DNA from 4 places in the Lysinibacillus sp. 10T31 genome. Region 2 is predicted to be linked to each of the others. Evidence: riboswitches for the same ligand, from Rfam matches in the RefSeq annotation. Region 2 holds a riboswitch; each other region holds the start of a gene.
The links. Region 2 has a riboswitch for S-adenosylmethionine ahead of AC1DCY_RS05260 (methionine ABC transporter ATP-binding protein). Riboswitches for the same ligand answer to the same signal wherever they lie in the genome.
Positions count from the first base shown of each region.

Region 1 (3,149 bases), on a different contig from region 2:
ACTGGTGTCCCACTAGGAACTTTTATTGGACAAGTAACCGATTGGCGAATGTCGTTTATTTTCATAGTTATCATAGGTATTATTGGATTAATTAGTAATGCCCTGCTTGTGCCAAGTCACTTAGCGAAAGGCAATCCAATATCCATTCGAGATATTGGTAAAGTATTAGGGAATATTCGAATGTTATTAATCCTCTTTATTACTGCAATTGGGTATGGTGGCGCATTCGTTGTATACACCTATGTTTCTCCTATTTTAGAGCAGTATATGGGCTACTCACCGAAGGCAATTGTCGTGATTTTAGTTGTGTATGGTATTTGTGTTGCCATCGGTAATACATTAGGTGGTCGTTTTGCGAATAATAACCCTTTACGTTCTATCTTTATTATCTTTATAGGCTTAGCATTGGCACTACTCGGCATCAACTTCTTTTTAGAATCATCAATCGTTGGATTAATAATGGTCTTTATGATGGGGCTATTTATGTTTATGAATGTACCGGGATTACAGCTTTATGCCGTTCAGCTTTCAGAAAAATATATACCATCAGCTATTTCAATGGCTTCAGCATTAAATATTTCGGCCTTTAACATTGGTATTTTTCTAGGATCATACATTGGAGGAATCATCGTTCGCCACCAATCATTAGCTCATACTCCTATATACGGATTCTGTATGGTGATGATTGCCGCAGCGACTACGTTCCTATGGTTAATCTTTGATAGAAACAAACAATAACCTTTGTGAATGTGTGGATTACCGTTCCCGACTATTGCTTTCACTACAAAAGTCATTTGTTCATGTTAATGAAGTGACCGGTCGGAACGGAAATCAACTCCACGTTATTGCGATGAATTCATTTTTATATAATTACTTTGTAGATTTATCGGAACAATTTTAGCTTTTATCGGAATCTTTTCTCGTTTTATCGGAACAATTTCAGTTTTTATCGGACGACTCCACCATTAACACCTAAAGTCTTTGTTGTACATAATATAAGGTATCAGCTATAGGATAGGAGGAATTTAGTTGCATTACAATCCTTATCCATATTTTGTCTATCCTAATTATTATCCGGCATGGGTAATGGCGAATCAACCAACAATTCAACACCCTTCTAGCCATCTAGCAATGCCGACAAACCCAACGAATAGAAGTCCATTTCCGATTGTCAATACAAAGAAATTGAAGACTTCCGCGAATCGGATCAAGGTTATTATGCAGCAAGCACAATTACTTACGGATAGAATTGATGAATCAGAGCAATTTGCGCATGATCTTATGAACGCAGCACAACAATCAAATAAAACGGAAGTTGAAAAGTTAATTACGTCAACAGGCATTACTATAAAATTCGAAACTACCTATACACCAGATGGATTTCGTATAACATTTACTGAAAGTAGCTGTTGTAAGCTAACACTAATTTTGGGTTGGTGAAGAGTTGGTCCTTTGAAGAGGGCCTCTTTTTTGTTTTTAGTATCTTTATGAATTTTAACCTTGTATCCCTATCGAACTTGTAAACTATAAATAAATATGCTAAAGTGTTTGTAATCGTTGTTTCTGAAAATTCTTATATTGTTTTTTTCTTATCAAGAGAGACGGAGGGATTGGCCCTATGAAGTCTCAGCAACCAGCCTATAGGTATGGTGCTAATTCCAATTGGCAAAATTCAGCCTTGAGAGATGAGAAGACTTACTTAGTTGCTTTGCACAAGAGTCCTCTTCTTCAAGGAGGACTCTTTTTTATTGTTGTAATCAAAATAATTAAAAGAAAGCAGGGAAATATTATGGCAAATGAACTTTTACAAGCAATTCAACTATTGAAAACGAAAGAATGGGTAGATTTAACACATACATTTGGTCCAAATTCTCCACATTTCTTTATGTTTGATGATGCAAAATTTGAAACATTATTTTCGCATGATGATGGCTTCTTTGCACAGCAATTCACTTTCCCAGGGCAATACGGAACCCATATCGACCCACCTATCCATTTTGTGCGAGATACACGCTATTTAGAGGAATTGGAGCTAAAAGAACTAGTGCTACCACTAATTGTTATTGATAAATCGAAGGAAGCCGAAGTTAATAACGACTTCACGTTAAGTGTTCAAGATATTCTTAACTTTGAAGCTGAATATGGAGAAATTGAAGCAGGTACCTTTGTTGCGCTACGTACCGATTGGAGTAAACGTTGGCCAGATAAAGAGACTTTCAGCAACAAAGACGCTGATGGCAATAATCACATTCCTGGCTGGGGATTAGAAGCATTACAATTTTTATTCAACGAACGAAAAGTAAGTGCTATTGGCCACGAAACTTTTGATACGGATTCAGCAGCAGATTTTCGTAAAAATGGTAAGCTAGACGGCGAATATTTTGTGCTAGAGCAAGATACTTACCAAATTGAGCTTATGACAAATTTAGATAAGCTACCTTCAAAAGGGGCCGTTATATTCAATATTGTGCCGAAGCCTGAAAAAGCATCTGGATTCCCTGTCCGCTCATTTGCAATATTACCTTAATATAGGATTAGGCACGATTTGAAATGTATACGTACACCACTTTGTTTTTCATAGAGCTGTATGGTAATTCAATCGACAGATTCTGCCATATAGCATTTTATGATGAGCATCTAATCTTGTTTTACTCGAGTAAATCTATGTGGTGAGGATTTCCTAGTATAGTATTTTAACCATAGCTATAATTACTATTTTTGTTTCGCTTGTCGACTCATTCTATGATGAGGAACTGTTGATTTTCGCGGAGAGTGGCGACTCCTGCGGGATGAGCTTGCGCTGAAAGCCCCGCAGGAACGAAGTGACGAGGGAAATAATCAATTATGCCTTGGCATAATTGCGTCCGGAATCGGCTTTGTGCTTGCACAAAGAACTCCTTTTCGATTCTGTGACATCCGCCGGAGGCTTTAACTTCTTTAAGCAGGTGTTTGGACACCCGCTTAAAGAAGTTGAAGCCAAGCCCGCGGAAAGCGCCAGCTCGGAGTGAAAATCAACCTTTGTTTTTTGATACACTTTAATTTTTAAATTATTCTCAATAAAGAAAGGTCTGATTCAATAAATATTGAACCAGACCTTTCTTTATAAATTATTTGATGAATTCTTTCTTTTGAAAACAAAATAAACGACC
Region 1 is NZ_JBFTHS010000001.1:217,271-220,419, forward strand. It holds gene AC1DCY_RS01175 (MFS transporter) at 1-738, shown strand, start outside; gene AC1DCY_RS01180 (YuzC family spore coat inner layer protein) at 1,030-1,440, shown strand; SAM riboswitch class I at 1,587-1,692, shown strand; gene AC1DCY_RS01185 (cyclase family protein) at 1,790-2,527, shown strand; gene AC1DCY_RS01190 (DedA family protein) at 3,101-3,149, opposite strand, start outside.
Region 1: it holds a riboswitch for S-adenosylmethionine, as region 2 does, so the genes downstream of both, AC1DCY_RS01185 (cyclase family protein) here and AC1DCY_RS05260 (methionine ABC transporter ATP-binding protein) in region 2, are expected to answer to the same signal.

Region 2 (3,149 bases):
GTAGCGAAATGTTCTTTTTAGCGTTTATCTGTTTTGATCGTAATCATGTCGCCAATCCATTGGATAATAAATACAACTATTAAGATTAATATAGTCGCCATTAAAGTTACATCTGTGCGATTACGTTGGAAACCATCTAAGAATGCTAAGTTTCCTAGACCACCTGCACCGATAATACCTGCCATCGCAGTATAGCCGACAAGTGCTACAGCCGTTACAGTAATACCAGAAATAAGCGCTGGTAACGATTCTGGAATTAATACTTTCCAAATAATCGTTGACGTTTTAGCACCCATTGAACGAGCTGCTTCAATAACACCTTTATCAATTTCGCGTAAGGCAATTAATACCATTCGTGCATAGAATGGGGAAGCTCCAATAATTAAGGCTGGTAAAGCAGCATCTGCGCCACGAATTGTGCCAAGTAAAAATTTCGTAAATGGAATTAATAAGATAATCAATACGATAAATGGAATCGAACGGAAAATGTTAACGATTGATCCTGTTAAAAAGTTCACAATTTTATTGGCCCATAGTTGGTTGGGACTTGATAAAAATAATAAGATTCCAATCACTAATCCAAGTATAAATGTGATGACCGTAGAAATTGTTGTCATATACAATGTTTCATACGTAGCGTCCCACATTTTTTCCCAGTCGACATTCGGAAAAAGACTAGTTAGCATTTGCAATCACCTCCGTTTGTACTTCGACTGTATTTAAGTAGCTAAGTGCAGCAGCAACATTTGCCTCTGAGCCATCAATTTGCACAATAAGTGTACCGTACGCTCCATTTTTCGTTTGCGAAATATTACCATGTACAATACTTACTTCTACATCAAACTGTTTCACAAGATGTGAAATGACAGGCTGCTCTGTTTTTTCTCCTACAAAGATTAGCTTAACAAGTTGTCCATTAGGGTAATTTGCTTTAATTTGTGTCACAGTTTCCTGTGTTTCCTTCGTATCTGTAATTTGAGAAACAAATTTTTTCGTAATGGCTGCTTGTGGAGCTTGGAATACTTGTAATACTTCACCACGTTCTACAATTTCTCCAGCTTCCATAACCGCTACACGATGACAAATTTTACGAATAACGTGCATTTCATGTGTGATTAACACAATCGTTAGACCTAATCGTTCGTTAATATCGACAAGTAGATCAAGGATAGAATCTGTTGTCTCCGGATCGAGTGCGGATGTGGCCTCATCACATAACAATACCTCTGGATTATTAGCAAGTGCACGAGCGATACCTACACGTTGCTTTTGTCCCCCTGATAGTTGTGATGGATATGCTTCTGCGCGTCCTTCCAAGCCAACTAGTGTAATCAATTCTTTCACACGTGCTTCACGTTTTGCCTTTGGAACGCCTGCGATTTCTAGTGGGAAAGCGATGTTTTCTGCAACAGTTCTAGACCAAAGTAAATTGAAATGCTGGAAAATCATACTGACTTTTTGTCTAGCATCCCTGAGCTTCYGCCCCTTTATGGATGAAAATTCCTGATTGTTAACCGTCACCGTACCTGATGTAGGCTTTTCTAAACCGTTTAACAAGCGAATCATTGTACTTTTACCAGCGCCACTATAGCCGATAATGCCAAAAATTTCACCTTTATTAATAGAAAGATTGACGTCTTTGACTGCTGTTAATTCGCCATTCGCGGTTTTGTATTTCTTCGTAATATTTTGAAGATTGATCATAGCGAATTCTCCTTTTCTCATTTCATATCAATTATGCCTCGGTATAATTGCGTCCGGAGGCTTTAGGCCAACAAATGTTTATTGCGCGAAAGCGTAGCGACAGGTACAGGTGTTTGGAAACCCGCTGAAAGAATTAAAAAACCCCTTCACTTATAGACAAGTAGAAGGGGTCACGTAACTTATACGCTAAACCGTTCTCTCATCTGTCAAAGATAAATCTTTGGGTGATTTGGCACCTTTTCACAATTGTGATGGTTGCCGGGCTTCATAGGGCACTTCCCTCCGCCGCTCTTTATAAGAGTTCGATATATTTATTGTTTTTTTAATATATTTGTTACTTTACCATGCGATTAATATTCAGTCAATTAGTTTTTTAACAATTCGTATAAATATGGTACGGATTGAAAGGCATAAACCTTTTCTGTCACTTCTCCGCCTTCACATACGAGTAAACATGGTACACTTTCGATTTTATTATCATAAGCTATTTGCTCTATAAAATTTATATTCGCTTTACCAATCTTTAACTGTGGCAGCAATTGCTCAACAACCATCATCATTTTCGATGCAACTGCACACGTCCCACACATTGGCGTATATAAATAAAAGGCAGCCTTTTCACCGGATTGGACAGCCGCGTCCCACTGCTCTTTTGACCATTCTTCCATCTTTTTTCACGCAACCTTACAAAATATATTCATTATGGATTGAGAAATGTGCACGAAGCAATATCGTCGCTAACACTTTCCTCGGAGTTGTCTCAACTTCCTTATACGTTGGCATCGTACGTAAATGCTCAGCCTCTGGATAATGTCTGTCCATTAATGCCCTTAGCTTATTACCCGATGTATCTGCATCAAAAAATGTATAAAGCTCACAACCCTCATATGGATCGAGTAGCTCTTCTAATTGATGCACACCAATTGTACCATTTGTACAAAGTATTTTTACGTCTTCATTTAAAATAGGTTCGATTTGAAGTTTATCCGATCGGCCTTCGACAATTAAGCATTTTCCATCGAACATCACGCCACCCCCATTTAGACATATCCCTTATAATTCATTATATCAATAAACCTTGTCGTCGATACAGTTAGATACCTATTAATAAGGGAATATACTTGTATTTACCTTACCAGCTATAGTGGCAGGATGGTTGAAGATAATAAAAAACGTCGGTAGTTTCCGACGTTTTTCTATTTCAGGCTTGTCTTATTCAGCAATCATTTCTTCGTATTGCTCAGCTGTCATAAGCTTTTCAATTTCTGAAGCATCAGCAGGCTCTACAACGATCATCCATGCTTTTTCATATGGTGATTCGTTAACGAATTCTGGGCTATCTTCTAAATCTGCATTTACTTCAACTACTGTACCTGAGATTGGTGCGTATAATTCAGAAACTGTTTTAACAGATTCTACGCTACCGAATGGATCATCAGTTTTGA
Region 2 is NZ_JBFTHS010000006.1:79,438-82,586, forward strand. It holds gene AC1DCY_RS05255 (methionine ABC transporter permease) at 18-686, opposite strand; gene AC1DCY_RS05260 (methionine ABC transporter ATP-binding protein) at 676-1,704, opposite strand; SAM riboswitch class I at 1,901-2,005, opposite strand; gene AC1DCY_RS05265 (thioredoxin family protein) at 2,070-2,372, opposite strand; gene AC1DCY_RS05270 (toprim domain-containing protein) at 2,389-2,730, opposite strand; gene gcvH (glycine cleavage system protein GcvH) at 2,917-3,149, opposite strand, start outside.

Region 3 (3,149 bases), on a different contig from region 2:
CGTTTGACGCATTACCGAATGAGGCCTATCGAATGAGAAAATACGTAAACGCTACAACATTAGCCAATGTATTTTATTTATTAAGCTTCTACTTCTTGTTGTGAAGCTGTTACTTGTTCAATTGCTTGTTCTAAATCTGCAATAATGTCCTCTACTGCCTCTAAACCGATGGATAAGCGAATGAGCGACTCGGTTACGCCAGTTTGGATTAGCTCCTCAGCTGACAGTTGCTGATGTGTAGTAGATGCTGGATGAATAATTAATGATTTGGCATCCCCTACATTTGCTACGTGCGAGAATAATTTCACACTATCAATTAATTTACGCCCTGCTTCACGTCCACCTTTAATACCAAATGTAAGCACTGAACCGAAGCCATTTTTCAAATATTTTTTAGCTAAATTATGGGTAGGGAAATCTTCTAAGCCGTTGTAATTTACATATTCCACAGATGGGTGGTTTCGTAAATATTCAGCTACCGCTAATGCATTTTCATTGTGTTTAGGGATACGTAAATGAAGCGTTTCTAAACCTTGTAATAAATTAAATGCTGCATCTGCACTTAATGTTGGACCAAAGTCACGTAGTAATTGCACACGCAGTTTTGTGGCAAATGCTGCATCTGCTGTGTCAATACCATAACGCAAACCGTGATAAGAAGCATCTGGCTCAGTAAAGCCCGGGAAACGTCCACGAGTCCAATCGAACTTCCCTGCATCTACTACAACACCACCTAAAGTTGTTCCATGACCACCAATCCATTTTGTTGCGGAATGAACAACGATATCTGCACCGTAGTCAATTGGTGTAGAGCCATATGGTGAAGCAAATGTGCTATCAATAATTAATGGCAAGCCGTTTTCATGTGCTATATTTGCTACTGCTTCAATATCTAGTACCTTTAAACTTGGGTTACCGTAAACTTCAGCGAACACTGCCTTTGTTTTATCAGTAATAGCAGCTCGGATATTTTCTGGATTTGTTTCGTCTACAAAAATCGTTTTAATACCGTAGTTTGGTAGTGTGTTGGCGAATAAATTATAAGTGCCTCCGTATAAAGAGCTACCTGCAACAATTTCATCACCTGCCCCTGCAAGATTTAAAATGGAAAATGCGATAGCTGCTGCACCAGATGAAAGTGCTACTGCTGCTGTACCGCCTTCTAATAAAGCGACGCGTTTTTCAAAAACATCTACAGTTGGGTTTGTAATTCGTGTGTAAATATTGCCGGCTTCCTCTAAGGCAAAAAGACGTTGCGCATGAGCAGTGTCTTTAAAAACGAACGCCGTTGAGCGATATACCGGTACTGTTCGTGACCCTGTTACCGGGTCTGGCTCTTGGCCACCGTGTAACAGTAATGTTTCTGGTTTAAATTTTGTCATTGTATACCTCCAAATGGTTATTTTTTTACGATGGTACCGGAGATGAGGAGGATTTTTCAGTAGAAAACAAAAACCCTCTTCAGCTAAGAAGAGGGTTGCGGTTGCAAGTTTTCCTCCCCTTATCTGCCAGATCCAATAAGAATCTGTAGGAATTAGCACCTTAGCAAGTTCATCACTTACTGGTTGCCGGGCATCATAGGGCCTATCCCTCCGCCGCTCTTGATAAGAGTATATGAGATTCAATTTCCATCGTTGTTACACAGTATAAACATAGACTTTTTCTCTGTCAACACTAAAATTTTATTTTTTCCGAAACTTCTGTCTGCTTTTTTACGTAATACGAACGCATACACTATTTTAGGTATTTAATTGTTTTATCACCAAAATGTGGGGTTGATTTCCGTTCCGACTGGGCGCTTTCTTGGGGGCGTCCGATAAGCCGCTTCACTCGCGGTGCTCGCTCGGGCCAACAGATGTTTTTTGCGCGAAAGCGAAGTGGCAGCAGCAAATGTTTTTTGCGCGAAAGCGAAGCGGCAGCAGCAAATGTTTTTTGCGCGAAAGCGAAGCAGCAGCAGCAACAACACGATGTTGGTCACGAAGGCGTTATCACAGGACGTGATGGTTTTAGCCTTCGTTCCTCTATCGCTAATCCCCCAAGGAGTCGCCCAGTCTCCACTCCAATCAGCTTCATGGCATATGTTATAACAAACATCATTCCTAACTTTTAATGATGAGCCTATTTTATTTTGAAAGGAGGATTTTTATGATAAAAGCCATTATCATTTTTCTTCTTGTTGGTTATTTGATTGGCTGTATTCACGGCTCTAAAGTTGCTCAGTTTTTATCCGGAGTAGATTTAAAAAAGACTGGTCATGGCAATGCAGGTGCCTCTAATGCAACACTTTCCCTTGGCTGGAAATACGGCATATTAGTTGCACTGATCGATATCGGCAAAGGCGTTGCAGCTATAATCGGTGTACATGTTTATTTAGCAGATATCACACAATTAACAGAAGTACAAGTTTGGCTCTTCATCTATATTGTAGCTGCCGGTGTCATTCTAGGTCATAATTTCCCATTTTATATGGGCTTCAATGGCGGTAAAGGAACTGCTTCAATCATAGGAATATTACTTGCGATTGATTGGAAAATTGGCTTATTCGCACTCATTTTATTTGTTATTTTATCTTTCGTGACAAATTATTTAATTATCGGTGTACTTGAATTTTATCTCGTTTTCTGTACAGCCACATATTTATGGATTCCTGGAACAGTCCCAACGATTATAGCCCTATCACTTTTTGGTATAGCAATCATTTTGCATATCGAAAATATTAAGCGGTTGATGATGGGAACTGAGCCTAAAGTGACTTCAGCATTCAAAAAGAAAAAATAATATCTTTTGGATATTTTTGTCTTTTCTATGGCCATATATTTTCTCGCAACTGCCCATTATCGCTATAAATAGAGGGTATTTCACATACTAGTTTTTTTACAATAAATAGACAAATTAACTTTCTTAATAAAGCATTTTACTAGCCGATGGGAAAATTACAGTCATGTTTAAGAAAGGATGAAAATGTATGTCTACTTCTGTACAAGCAAAACCGAAACGTAATTTGAAACCACTCTGGATTGGATTAGCCTTCGCTTCATTAATCATCATTACTTTTTTACCTAACAACGGCGATTTACCTGTAGCCGGCCAACGTGCTTTAGCTATTTTAGCTTTTGCGGTTATCCTTTGGGTTACAGAAGCAGTATCCT
Region 3 is NZ_JBFTHS010000036.1:462-3,610, forward strand. It holds gene AC1DCY_RS18955 (O-acetylhomoserine aminocarboxypropyltransferase/cysteine synthase family protein) at 81-1,382, opposite strand; SAM riboswitch class I at 1,499-1,611, opposite strand; gene AC1DCY_RS18960 (hypothetical protein) at 1,856-2,110, shown strand; gene AC1DCY_RS18965 (glycerol-3-phosphate acyltransferase) at 2,146-2,778, shown strand; gene AC1DCY_RS18970 (DASS family sodium-coupled anion symporter) at 2,966-3,149, shown strand, end outside.
Region 3: it holds a riboswitch for S-adenosylmethionine, as region 2 does, so the genes downstream of both, AC1DCY_RS18955 (O-acetylhomoserine aminocarboxypropyltransferase/cysteine synthase family protein) here and AC1DCY_RS05260 (methionine ABC transporter ATP-binding protein) in region 2, are expected to answer to the same signal.

Region 4 (3,149 bases), on a different contig from region 2:
TCTATCTAGTACACGTACATTGGGATTAAACGCAGCCGCTACAGAGAAATTTGCCTTTTTACGAAGTGGTTTCCCTGAGAACGATACACCTTCATTTAACTGTTTTATTAATTGGATTAGCTCCATAGAAGATACGTCGTAAACGCTAGTTGCTCCTGGGAAATCGCCTACCTTTGTCGGATCTCCAGTAACTGCTAAAATATCATGAATCCCTAGTGCATTTAATCCCATTAAATGTGATTGAAGACCAATTAAATTACGATCTCGGCATGTTATATGTGTCAACGGGCGTACCCCGTGTGTTTCTTTCAGCAAGGCTCCCATTGCGACATTACTAATCCTTGGAGAAGCGAGTGAATTATCTGCCATCATGACTACATCCGCGCCCGCTTCATATATTTTTTTTGCTCCTTCAATAAAGCCTTCAATTTCTAAATGTCTTGGTGTATCTAACTCTACAATAACTGAGCGTTCACGTTTTACTTTTTCATGTAATGGCTCATAATTTGCTGGCTCTGCCTCACGGACAATCTCTACTTTTTCTGGCTTTGCATACTTTTCCTCAACCGGGGATAGCTCCTCTAAGTACTTTTTCGCTGCAGCAATATGCTTTGGTGTCGTACCACAACAGCCACCAATTAAACGTACCCCCTGATCACGAAGCTCTACAGCTGCTCGACCAAAATAATCTGCCTCCGACTCATAAACGACACGCCCATCCTCCAAATCAAGAAGAGAGGCGTTCGGATACGCTGACATAAATGCCTTCTCAGGAAGCTCTACACCTTCAAATGCTTGTATAGTATGGTGAGGGCCTAAGCGGCAGTTAACACCTACGATATCAGCACCTAACGATTCAAGTTTATGTAAGGCGTTATTTAAGCTCATTCCATTTTGCAAAATTCCGGGTTCGTGCATAGAAACTTGAGCAATAATCGGTAATTTCGTTTTAGCTCGTAGCATTGTTAAAGTCGCTGCTAGCTCTTCAAAATCATAATAAGTTTCAAGTAAAAGACCATCTGGATTTCCTGCCAGTAAAACAGTTGCCTGCTCATCAACGGTTGCTAAAATTTCCTCTAACGTTGCGTCACTTTTACGAATGCCACGGATCCCCCCAATAGTACCTAAAACAAATTGTCCACCATCTGCCGCTGCTCGTTTTGCAATTGTTATAGCGGCTTCATTAAATTGCTGTACACGAGATTCCAATCCATAGCGGGCTAATTTTATGGCATTAGCCCCGTAAGTATTCGTCTGAATAATATCAGCACCAGCTGCAATATATTCTCTATGAATCTTTTCAATTAATTCAGGTCTCTGTACATTCATTTCCTCATGACAGTACTCCAAGCCATAGCCGTATAAAACCGTACCAATTGCACCATCTGCTGTAAGAACATGCGTTTTTAACCTTTCAAGCAATCCCATAAAACTAACCTCTCTTCCTTTTTCTATCAATTATGCCTCGCAATAATTGCGTCCGGAATCGGCTTTGTGCTTAGGCCTGCACGAGGGCCACGATGTCGGTCATTTCGGTAATGCCACAGGACGTGGCATTTTTACCGATGCAGGTCAGTTAGCCGTTATCACATGGATGCGATGATTTTTAGGCTAACATCCTCTAAGAACTCCTTTCCGATTCCGTGACATACGCCGGAGGCTTTAACTTCTTTCAGCTGAAAGAAGTTAAAATAAAAAAGCCTTCTTTCATAAAAAAAGAAGGCTTTTACGTTTCGTAATTGTTTTCCTTCTCATCTTCGACACACGGTCTTCTGGATTTAGCACCTGACAATAAGTTGGTTGCTGAAGCTTCATAGGGCCAGTCCCTCTGCTTCTCTTGATAAGAATTTAGTATGAATTTTTTAAATAATTAAAAGAATCATATCGTTTACGAACGATAGAGTCAAGACTATTTCACTGAACGAAGGATAATTTTTACGAAATTTATAATATTTTGATTTATATCAAACAATTACGATAGCTTTTCTACAAGCTCCTGACCAATTTTTTTACCATTTTGAATACATGCACCTATGCCTACTCCAAAATAAGAGCATCCCGCTATTGATAAATTTGGATAGTTTTTCTCGAGCTCTCGTAAGAGACCTTGCAACGCTTCACGATGTGCCAAGTCGTACTTCGGCATCTGGTCGATCCATTTTGTTACGTCAACAACAGTTGGTTTTTCCTCAATCCCCAAGCTTTTTCTTACATCCTCTAGAGCAACAGCTGCTAACTCTTCATCTGTCATCATACGCAATCTCTCATACTCAGGGTTAATGCTCTTATAAAAAAGTCGCACCAGTAATTTCCCTTCTGCTGAGGTGTGTTTCCACTTGCGACTTGTCCACGTTGCTGCATTACATATAACATCCGAATTATGTGACACAATATAGCCTGTTCCATCTGCTGGTAATCTATTATCGGGTACATCAAATCCTAAATAAATCGTAATGGCGGATGCAGTATTAAATTGTTCAAAATAACAGTTCAAAGATTCATCCTGCAATAAGCTTTGTACCGCTTCATTTGGCAGTGCCAATACAACATGATTCGCTTCAATCATTTTACCGTTTGCTAACGTAACAGCGTATAGATTCTCCTGCTTTTTAACACTAGTAGTGGCAATCCCTTTTATAATTTCTACATCCGTTAACGTTTCTTCAAGTCGATCAATTAGTGAAGATAAACCATTTTTAAATGAAATAAATTTTTTATTGGCGGCTTTCACAAATTGTTCCCTGTTTGCATCGAAGCCTTTAATAATACTACCGTAATCGTTTTTGTAATCGATTAAGTACGGTAAAGTAGAAGCAATTGAAAGTTGATTTAAATCTCCAGAATATACACCTGCAAGTACAGGCGCTATTTGGTTTTGAACAAGCTCCTCGCCTAAATAATACGTTAAAAATTCCCCAATCGAGCTTTCCTTTGTAAATCTTTCATTTGGCATTGTTAAATCCTTTAATGCTTCTTTTTTACCTTCCTCTGATACAAGCGTGCTTTCCTCAAGAGATTGTAAGCTCATAGGAATTCCGAATGTTGAGTCTGCTGGGATGGCATGTAGCTCATTATTTGTGTAAATATATGAAATACCTGTTTCGTTATACACAAGATTTTGTTCGAAATTTAGTTCCTCTACTAACTCC
Region 4 is NZ_JBFTHS010000023.1:48,205-51,353, reverse strand. It holds gene AC1DCY_RS14905 (bifunctional homocysteine S-methyltransferase/methylenetetrahydrofolate reductase) at 1-1,428, opposite strand, end outside; SAM riboswitch class I at 1,749-1,847, opposite strand; gene AC1DCY_RS14900 (protoporphyrinogen oxidase) at 1,973-3,149, opposite strand, start outside.
Region 4: it holds a riboswitch for S-adenosylmethionine, as region 2 does, so the genes downstream of both, AC1DCY_RS14905 (bifunctional homocysteine S-methyltransferase/methylenetetrahydrofolate reductase) here and AC1DCY_RS05260 (methionine ABC transporter ATP-binding protein) in region 2, are expected to answer to the same signal.